2 regions of the Pseudomonas sp. Marseille-Q5115 genome follow, and region 1 is predicted to be linked to the other one. Evidence: predicted binding sites of a transcription regulator. Region 1 holds the regulator's gene; the other holds the start of a gene.

The links. The regulator FliA, encoded in region 1, starts transcription of late flagellar genes. The targets are predictions, from matches to a motif close to CTAAAGTTTNNNNNNNNNNNGCCGNTAA.
Region 2: the regulator FliA is predicted to act here: its motif matches at 2,582-2,609, upstream of motA (flagellar motor stator protein MotA).

The regions. Positions count from the first base shown of each region.
Region 1 is NZ_CAKAKI010000001.1:992,884-997,301, forward strand. Features, by position in the region: gene flhF (flagellar biosynthesis protein FlhF) at 1-629, shown strand, start outside; gene fleN (flagellar synthesis regulator FleN) at 807-1,640, shown strand; gene fliA (RNA polymerase sigma factor FliA) at 1,637-2,380, shown strand; gene LG385_RS04745 (chemotaxis response regulator CheY) at 2,571-2,945, shown strand; gene LG385_RS04750 (protein phosphatase CheZ) at 2,966-3,754, shown strand; gene LG385_RS04755 (chemotaxis protein CheA) at 3,840-4,418, shown strand, end outside.
Region 2 is NZ_CAKAKI010000001.1:4,959,925-4,964,342, reverse strand. Features, by position in the region: gene rsgA (small ribosomal subunit biogenesis GTPase RsgA) at 1-544, shown strand, start outside; gene motB (flagellar motor protein MotB) at 600-1,664, opposite strand; gene motA (flagellar motor stator protein MotA) at 1,668-2,519, opposite strand; gene LG385_RS22780 (HDOD domain-containing protein) at 2,793-4,310, shown strand; gene LG385_RS22775 (rhodanese-like domain-containing protein) at 4,359-4,418, shown strand, end outside.

The DNA of each region.
Region 1 (4,418 bases):
GGAAAACCACTACGCTGGCCAAGCTTGCCGCGCGATATGTGCTTAAATACGGCGCGCAAAATATAGCATTGGTAAGCATGGACAGTTTCCGCATTGGCGCCCAGGAGCAACTTAAAACCCTCGGCCGTATTCTCAACGTGCCGGTTACCCACGTCGATCCGGGCCAGTCCCTGGCACAGGCGCTGGAACCGCTGCTGCGCAAACGCGTGGTATTGATCGATACCGCTGGCCTGCAAGCCAGCGACCCGGCACTCAAGCTACAGCTCGAAAGCCTGGCCGGGCGGGGCATCCGCGCGCGCAACTACCTTGTGCTGGCAACCACCAGCCAGAAGCAGGTTTTGACCGCGGCCTACCATAGTTACAAGCGTTGCGGCCTCGCAGGCTGTATCCTCACCAAGCTCGACGAAACGGCGAGCCTCGGCGAGGTATTGAGCCTGGCGATCAGCCACGAGCTGCCGGTGGCCTACCTTACCGATGGCCCGCGTATTCCGGATGACCTTCATTTGCCCCGCAAGCATCAGTTGGTCAGCCGCGCGGTGAGCGTACAAATGCAGGAAGAGCCCAGCGAAGAGGCCATGGCCGATATGTTCGCTGACCTCTACCACAGCCCCAGCAAACGTGCGGGCTGAGGGGAATGAACATGAATGAATGCATGCGCAATTGGTTGCGCGACAGCGGGTCCGAAAGGCCGCTGTTTGGCTTGGAACCTACCTTCACCACACGCTGTGCCAGCTCGCCGAATGGCTTGTTCGATGGCGAAGCGGGCCGTGGTGCAGCCAGCGTCTCAGTGACAGGGTAAAGAACGAATGGGCAGCATGCATCCCGTACAGGTGATCGCGGTGACCGGCGGCAAGGGCGGCGTCGGGAAGACAAACGTGTCAGTGAACCTATCGCTGGCACTGGCCGAACTCGGCCGGCGGGTGATGCTGCTGGACGCCGACCTTGGCCTGGCCAACGTCGACGTGTTGCTGGGGCTCACGCCCAAGCGCACGCTCGCCGATGTGATCGAGGGCCGTTGCGACCTGCGCGATGTGCTCTTGCAGGGGCCGGGCGGGGTACGCATCGTACCGGCGGCCTCGGGTACCCAGAGCATGGTCCATCTGACCCCGGCGCAACACGCCGGCCTCATCCAGGCCTTCAGCGAGATCGGCGATAACCTGGACGTACTGGTGATCGACACCGCGGCCGGTATCGGCGACTCGGTAGTGAGCTTCGTGCGCGCCGCCCAGGAAGTGCTGCTGGTGGTGTGCGATGAGCCCACTTCCATCACCGATGCCTACGCCTTGATCAAACTGCTGAACCGCGACTACGGCATGAACCGCTTCCGCGTGCTGGCCAACATGGCCCAGAGCCCGCAGGAAGGGCGCAACCTGTTCGCCAAGCTCACCAAGGTAACCGATCGTTTCCTTGATGTAGCGCTCCAATACGTAGGCGCGGTGCCGTACGACGAAACCGTGCGCAAGGCCGTACAGAAACAGCGGGCCGTATATGAAGCGTTCCCGCGCTCGAAATGCGCGCTGGCCTTCAAGGCCATCGCTCAGAAAGTCGATACCTGGCCGCTGCCCGCCAACCCGCGGGGGCACCTGGAATTCTTCGTCGAACGTTTGGTACAGCAAACCAGTGCGGGGCCTGTCTCATGAGCGCCAGTGGATACCGGATGTACAACAACGCCTCTCGGCAGTCGCAGCAGCATGAGCTGATCGAGCGCTATGCGCCTCTGGTCAAGCGCATTGCCTATCACCTGCTGGCGCGATTGCCCGCGAGCGTACAGGTCGAAGACCTCATCCAGGCCGGCATGATCGGCCTGCTCGAGGTGGCCAACAAGTACGACTCCAGCAAGGGCGCGAGTTTCGAGACCTATGCCGGTATCCGCATCCGCGGCGCGATGCTCGACGAAGTGCGCAAAGGCGACTGGGCACCGCGCTCCGTCCACCGCAACAGCCGCACCGTGAGCGACGCGATTCGCAAAATTGAAGCGCGTACCGGTCGTGAGGCTAAAGATCACGAGGTTGCTGCCGAACTCAAGGTCAGCATCGAGGAATATTACTCGATGCTGAACGATACCTTGGGCAGCCGGCTGTACAGTTTCGACGACCTGTTGCAGGACGGCGAGCATGAAGGCCTGCACGAGGGCGGCGCCAGCCACAGCGGCGAACCCGCGCGCGGGCTGGAGGACGAGCGCTTCCAGGGCGCACTGGCTGACGCCATTGCCAACTTGCCCGAGCGGGAGCGCCTGGTGCTGTCGCTGTATTACGACGAGGAACTGAACCTCAAGGAAATCGGTGAAGTACTGGGGGTGAGCGAGTCTCGTGTGAGCCAGTTGCATAGCCAGTGCGCGGCGCGTTTGCGCAGCCGCCTGGGTGACTGGCGCGCCCGCTGACATCGCTGGCCCGGGGGCTGGCCCGCAAATTTTTCAGAGAGTGCTGGAACGGTGCGGCGGCAATGTGATATCACCGCCCGCCACGCCTGCTCAGGCAGTCATGCAGGTACAGGTGTAAACGGATTCGATTGACTGCGCGTCCCGGAGTGGGCGCGTTTGAGACTGCTTGGAGGTCTACTTGGACAAGAACATGAAAATCCTGATCGTTGACGATTTTTCGACGATGAGGCGGATCATTAAAAACCTGTTGCGCGACCTGGGGTTCACCAACACCTCGGAAGCGGACGACGGCAATACGGCTTTGCCCATGCTGCAAAGCGGCGCCTTCGACTTCCTGGTAACCGACTGGAACATGCCGGGCATGACCGGTATCGAGTTGCTGCGCACCGTGCGCGCAGATGAGCGTCTCAAGCACCTGCCAGTGCTGATGGTGACCGCTGAAGCCAAGCGTGAACAAATCATCGAAGCGGCCCAGGCTGGCGTCAACGGCTATGTGGTCAAGCCCTTCACCGCGCAGGTGCTGAAAGAGAAGATCGAGAAAATCTTCGAGCGCGTCAACAGCTGAGAGGCCGCACAGGGGGCGCTATGGAGTCCAGTAATCTGCCGTTGGGGGACTTCGAGTCCACCCTGAAAATCCATGCGCGTCAGTTGGTGGAGAGCCTCGAAAAGGGCCGCTTCGGCGACGCCGTGCAGTTGATTCACCAATTGAACCAAACGCGGGACCGTGGGCTGTACCAGGAAGTGGGCAAGCTTACCCGCGAATTGCACAGCGCTATCGTCAACTTCCAGATCGATCCTCGCTCGCCCAAGGCCGAGGAGGTTTCGCAGATCACCGATGCCACCGAGCGGCTGGACTACGTGGTTCGCCTGACCGAGAACGCCGCCAACCGTACCATGGACCTGGTGGAGCAAAGCACGCCGGTGGTTCATGGCCTGGCTGAAGAGGCTCGCGCTGTGCGCGCCGACTGGCAGCGGTTCATGCGCCGCGAGGTGGATGCGGGCGAGTTCCGCGAGCTGGTAAAGCGCGTGGATGGCTTTCTGCAACGCAGTGAAAGCGATGCCACGGCTATCTCGGCCCATCTCAACGACATCCTGCTTGCACAGGACTATCAGGACCTCACCGGCCAGGTGATCAAGCGCGTCACCGCGCTGGTGACTGACGTGGAGTCCAACCTGCTCAAGCTGGTGCTCATGGCCAGCCAGGTAGACCGCTTCGCGGGTATCCAGCATGACCCTGAAAGCCTGCTGGACGAAAAAATTACTGAAAAAGACCTCTCCCGGGGTGAAGGTCCGCAGATTCATGCCGATAAGCGTGAAGACGTCGTATCCGGCCAGGACGATGTGGATGATCTGCTTTCCAGCCTGGGCTTCTGAGCCTGGTCTGGAAGCGTCATCGAACCGGCGCTGAATCGCGCTATCCGGGCCGGATGCCACTTACAAAATTCCAGGGAGCACCCAAATGAGCTTCGGCGCCGATGAAGAAATCCTCCAGGACTTCCTGGTAGAGGCCGGCGAGATCCTCGAGCAGTTGTCCGAACAGTTGGTGGAGCTGGAAAGCCGCCCCGACGACGCGGATCTGCTTAATGCGATTTTTCGTGGTTTTCATACCGTTAAAGGCGGCGCCGGCTTTCTCCAGCTCAATGAGCTGGTCGAATGCTGCCATATCGCCGAGAACGTGTTCGACATTCTGCGCAAGGGCGAACGCCGCGTAGACTCCGAGCTGATGGACGTAGTGCTTGAAGCGCTCGACACCGTCAACAGCATGTTCGGGCAAGTCCGCGAACGTGCCCCCCTTACCCCGGCTACCCCGGAGCTGCTTGCTGCCCTGGCCCGCCTGGCGGAACCCGCTGGCGCCGCACCAGCAGTAGAAGCACCGGCGCCAGTGGCCGCCTCTGCGCCCAGGCATGAAAACGAGTTCGAGGCGCTCGTGCAGAGCCTGGACGATGTTTCAGTGCCTGCCAGCGGCAGTGACGACATCACCGACGCCGAATTCGAATCGCTGCTCGACCAGCTCCATGGCAAGGGCCAATTCGCGCCT
Region 2 (4,418 bases), 4.0 Mb from region 1:
CAAGGCCGACCTGATCAACGCCGACAACGAAGGCAAGCTCAACGACCTGCTCGAAGCTTACCGGCAACTGGGCTACCCGCTGCTGGAGGTGTCCGCCCATGAAGGCGATGGCATGCAGCAGCTCAAGGAGCGGCTCAAGGGGCACACCAGTGTGTTCGTGGGGCAATCGGGCGTGGGCAAGTCTTCGCTGGTGAACACGCTGCTGCCCGACGCTCAGGCGCGGGTAGGTGCGCTGTCGGACTGGTCCGGGCAAGGCACCCACACCACCACCACGGCCAAGCTGTTCCATTTCCCGTTGGGGGGCGACCTGATCGATTCGCCGGGCATCCGGGAGTTCGGCCTGGTGCACGTGAGCCGGGACGACGTGGAAGCGGGCTTTATCGAGTTCGCCGGCTTGCTCGGCCGCTGCCGCTTCCGCGACTGCAAGCACGACCGGGAACCCGGCTGCGCCCTGTTGCTGGCGTTGGAAGATGGGCGCATCCACCCACAGCGGATGCACAGCTACCGGGCTATTATCGCCAGCTTGCCTGAAGAGCGGTACTGAGCGACCGCTCCCATCGTTGTGACGCTGTTTCGCGGGCTACGCTCGCGAAACAGACCTACAGCTGCTTGCCCGCCGGTGCTTCCATCTTCAGCGCGCCGCTGTCAAAGATGTTGAGCTTCTCTCGCAGTTCGCGGGGCTGAACCGTAGGGTTCTGCCCAGCTACTGCAGCTGCCGCTGGCGGAGCGACGGGTGCCGCTGCCCCAGGTGTACCTGGTGCTGCTGCCGGCGCGCTCGGTGCGGCCGGCGGAGTCGCCTGGTCACCTTCTGGCTGTTCGCCTTCGATGTCCCGCTGTGCCTTTTTGTTAAGCACAATGATGTCGATACGACGGTTTACCGGGTTCAGTGGATCCTTGCGATCAAACAGCGCAGATGACCCATACCCCACTACTCGTGCAATCTGCGGCTCCGGATAGCCACCGGTTACCAAGGCGCGGCGTGCGGCGTTGGCGCGGTTGGCCGACAGCTCCCAGTTGCCGAAGTCCGCGCTGGCCGCGTAGGGCTTGGCATCGGTATGGCCACTGATACTGACCTTGTTCGGCACTTCCTTGATGGTGTCTGCCATCGCCAGCAGGATATCTTCGAAGTAGGGCTTGAGCCGCGCACTGCCGAGGTCGAACATCGGTCGGTTGTCCGCGTCCATGATCTGGATGCGCAGGCCGTCCTGAGTGATCTCGAACAGGATCTGATCCTTGAATTTCTTCAGCTGCGGGTTTTCGTCCACCTTGTTCTGCAGCTCTTGCAACAACAGCTCGAGGCGGTCTTTCTCGATCTTCTCGGCGATATTCTCCGCCTGCTCTGGGTTCACGTCAGTCTGCGCCTCGGGCCGTGGCGGCGTGTCCTTGGTTTCCGGGTTGAGCGTGTGGTCCGGCGCCAGTTGTGGCGACCCACCAAGGTCGATCACATATGGCGAGCCGCTTTCGGTAAAGCCGATCGGGTCCTTGAAGTAACCAGCGATAGCGAGCTTCTGCTCGGGCGTGGCTTCAGACAACAGCCACAGCACCAGGAAGAAGGCCATCATCGCGGTTGCGAAGTCGGCGAAGGCAATTTTCCAGGCACCCCCGTGGTGCCCGCCGCCAAAGCGTTTTACCCGCTTGACGATGATCGGCTGATTATTTTCCATGGCTTAGCGACCGCGTACTGCTTGTTCCAGCTCTGCGAAGCTCGGACGGTGTGCCGGGTAAAGCACTTTGCGCCCGAATTCCACCGCCAGGGTGGGCGGCATGCCGGAAGCCGAAGCCACCAGCGAAGCCTTGATAGCCTCGAACACGTTCATCTCTTCCTTGGCATCGTGAGCCAAGGTGGAGGACAACGGGCCGAAGAAGCCATACGCCGCGAGAATACCAAGGAAGGTACCGACCAGCGCCGCGCCCACGTGGCCACCGATGGCGGCCTTGTCACCGTCGCCGAGCGAGGCCATGGTCACCACGATCCCCAACACTGCTGCCACGATACCGAAGCCTGGCAAACCGTCGGCAATGCCCTGCACCGCGTGTGAGGGGTGCTCGAGCTCTTCTTTCATGCTCAGCAGCTCCATGTCGAACAAGCCTTCAAGCTCGTGGGGAGCCATGTTGCCCGAGGACATGATGCGCAGGTAATCGCAGATGAACGCGGTCATGCGGGCATCGTTGAGTACCGCCGGGTACTTGGCGAAGATAGGGCTGGCTGCGGCATCTTCGATGTCGCTTTCAATCGCCATCATGCCTTCGCGGCGGCTTTTGTTGAGGATCTCGTAGACCAGGCCCAGCACTTCAAGGTAGAAGGCGTGGGTGAAACGAGACTTGAACATCTTCAAGGATTTCTTGAGGACGATCATGGTCATCGAGCCAGGGTTGGCCTGCAAAAAAGCGCCAAGGCAGGCGCCACCGATGATCAACACCTCGAAAGGCTGGATCAGGGCCGCGATTTGCCCGTGGGAAAGGACGTATCCGCCGAGTACGCTCGCGAACACGACGATCATGCCGATAATTTTAGCCATAGGTCAGGACACTTCGAAACGTGGAAAACTTGGCACGGGGCCGTCTCAATCTCTGCTTCTACCTATCGGCAGACCTGCGCCAGACTATAGTGACGATTCGTGAGGTTTGTACGAAAAGTCATCAAGCGAAGGGCAGGCGCGGAAAAAACGAAACGCCCGCGCGGCTGAGTAACTGTGAATCATCGTTGTTGAGGCAGTATTGACGCAGCATGGCCGAATGCAGGCACTTTGCGTATAAATCTCAAAAACCAGTTCGAGCGAGCAATTCCTTCTATGTCAGCAGTCCGGCAGCAGAACATCGACGCATGGGTGAAAACGCTCGGCAATGTCCGCATTCCAGTACCCCGGGACAGCCACCAGCGGGTGTGTACCGTTCTCAGCGATAGCCGCAGCTCCCTGCGCGACATTGCCGAATGCATGCAGAACAGCCCGGCGCTCGCCTTGAACGTAATCCGCGAGGCCAACCTGCAGGCCAGCGGCAGCCTGGTGGAGCCTGCGGAAAGCCTCGAAATCGCGCTTAACCGCCTCGGCCTTAAACGCACTGAAGAATTACTCACTCGCGTGCCCGCGCTGGATCCCGCAGATATTCCATTGCCGCTTCGCCAGTTGCAGCTGGTGAGCCAGCACGCCACCCAGCAAGCCAGCGGCTTCTTCGCCGCTCGGCTGGCCAGGCTGTGGCAGGAGATCCATTGGGGCAGCCTGCTGTTTCTTGCACCGCTGTGGCCCCTGGCAGTGACCGAGCCGAAGCTGTTCGAAGAGTGGGACCTGCGCGTGCTCCACAAGGGCGAAGACGCCGCCCGGGTGGAGCACGAGCTGTTTGGTGTACGTGTGCTCGACCTGTGCAAGGCGCTCGCCGACTACTGGGGCCTGCCTGCCTGGGTGCGCCAGGGTTATCGCACCCTTACCCAGGAACGCCGCTCATTGGCCAAGGCCATGCTGATCGCGCGCGAAGAGGACCCGCTGCGCCAGCAACATCAGCTGGATGCAAACCCCGAGCTGTACCGCTGGCTGAACCAGCCCGCCAATACGGTGCTGCTGGCCAATGGCCTGGCCCTGGCGTGCGAACAGGGGTGGGGCACCCCGCATGTGGCACGCTGGCAACAACTGCTTGCACTGTACACCCAGGCCCCTCTGGAGCAGACCCAACAGCAGTCCCATCTGCTCGCCGTACAAAGCGCCCGTACCCATGCAGCCGAAGGCGTTTGGCACCCCGCGGTCACCTTGGTATGGCCACCCGACGAACGCCGTGTGCACGCGGGCCTGCTGCCGGTCCCCGGCCCATCCCAGGAAGCGCTGGCACTCTGGCGGCAGCATTGCCAGACCCTGCTCGAGGAACCAAGCCCCTTCAACAACGCCATGCACCTGACCGGCGTTGCCATGCAGGCGCTGGAAGCCTGTGGCATGCGCCGCATTGCCCTGCTGATGGTGGACAAGGCACAAGCCAACCTGCGGGTTCATCAGGTGTTCGGCCTGCCCAAGGCGGCAGCCGATCTGAGCATGGTGCTTGCACATGCGCCGCTGTTGCAGCGATTGGTAGAGCGGCCGGGGCAGCTACGCCTCACGCCGGAAAACAATGCCTCGCTGTCTCGGCTGATCCCGGCCAGCCTGCGGGTGATGTTTCGTGGGGAGCATTTGCTGCTGCGCTCCATCAGCAGCCAAGACCGCGTGCTGATGCTGGTGCTTGCCGACCAGGGCGGCTTGCGCATGGCCGATACCAGTGTGCAAGCCTTTACCAAGACGGCCCAATGCATCGAGCGGGCGCTGACCGTGTTCAGTAACCGCAGCCGCTGAGGGTTGCGCTACAATCGTGGCCTTCTGTCAATTCTTGGGGACGCTTGCATGGCTGACTTCTCTGGTCTGGGGCTGGTGATCGAACCCGCCGACCTGGCGTCGCGGCTG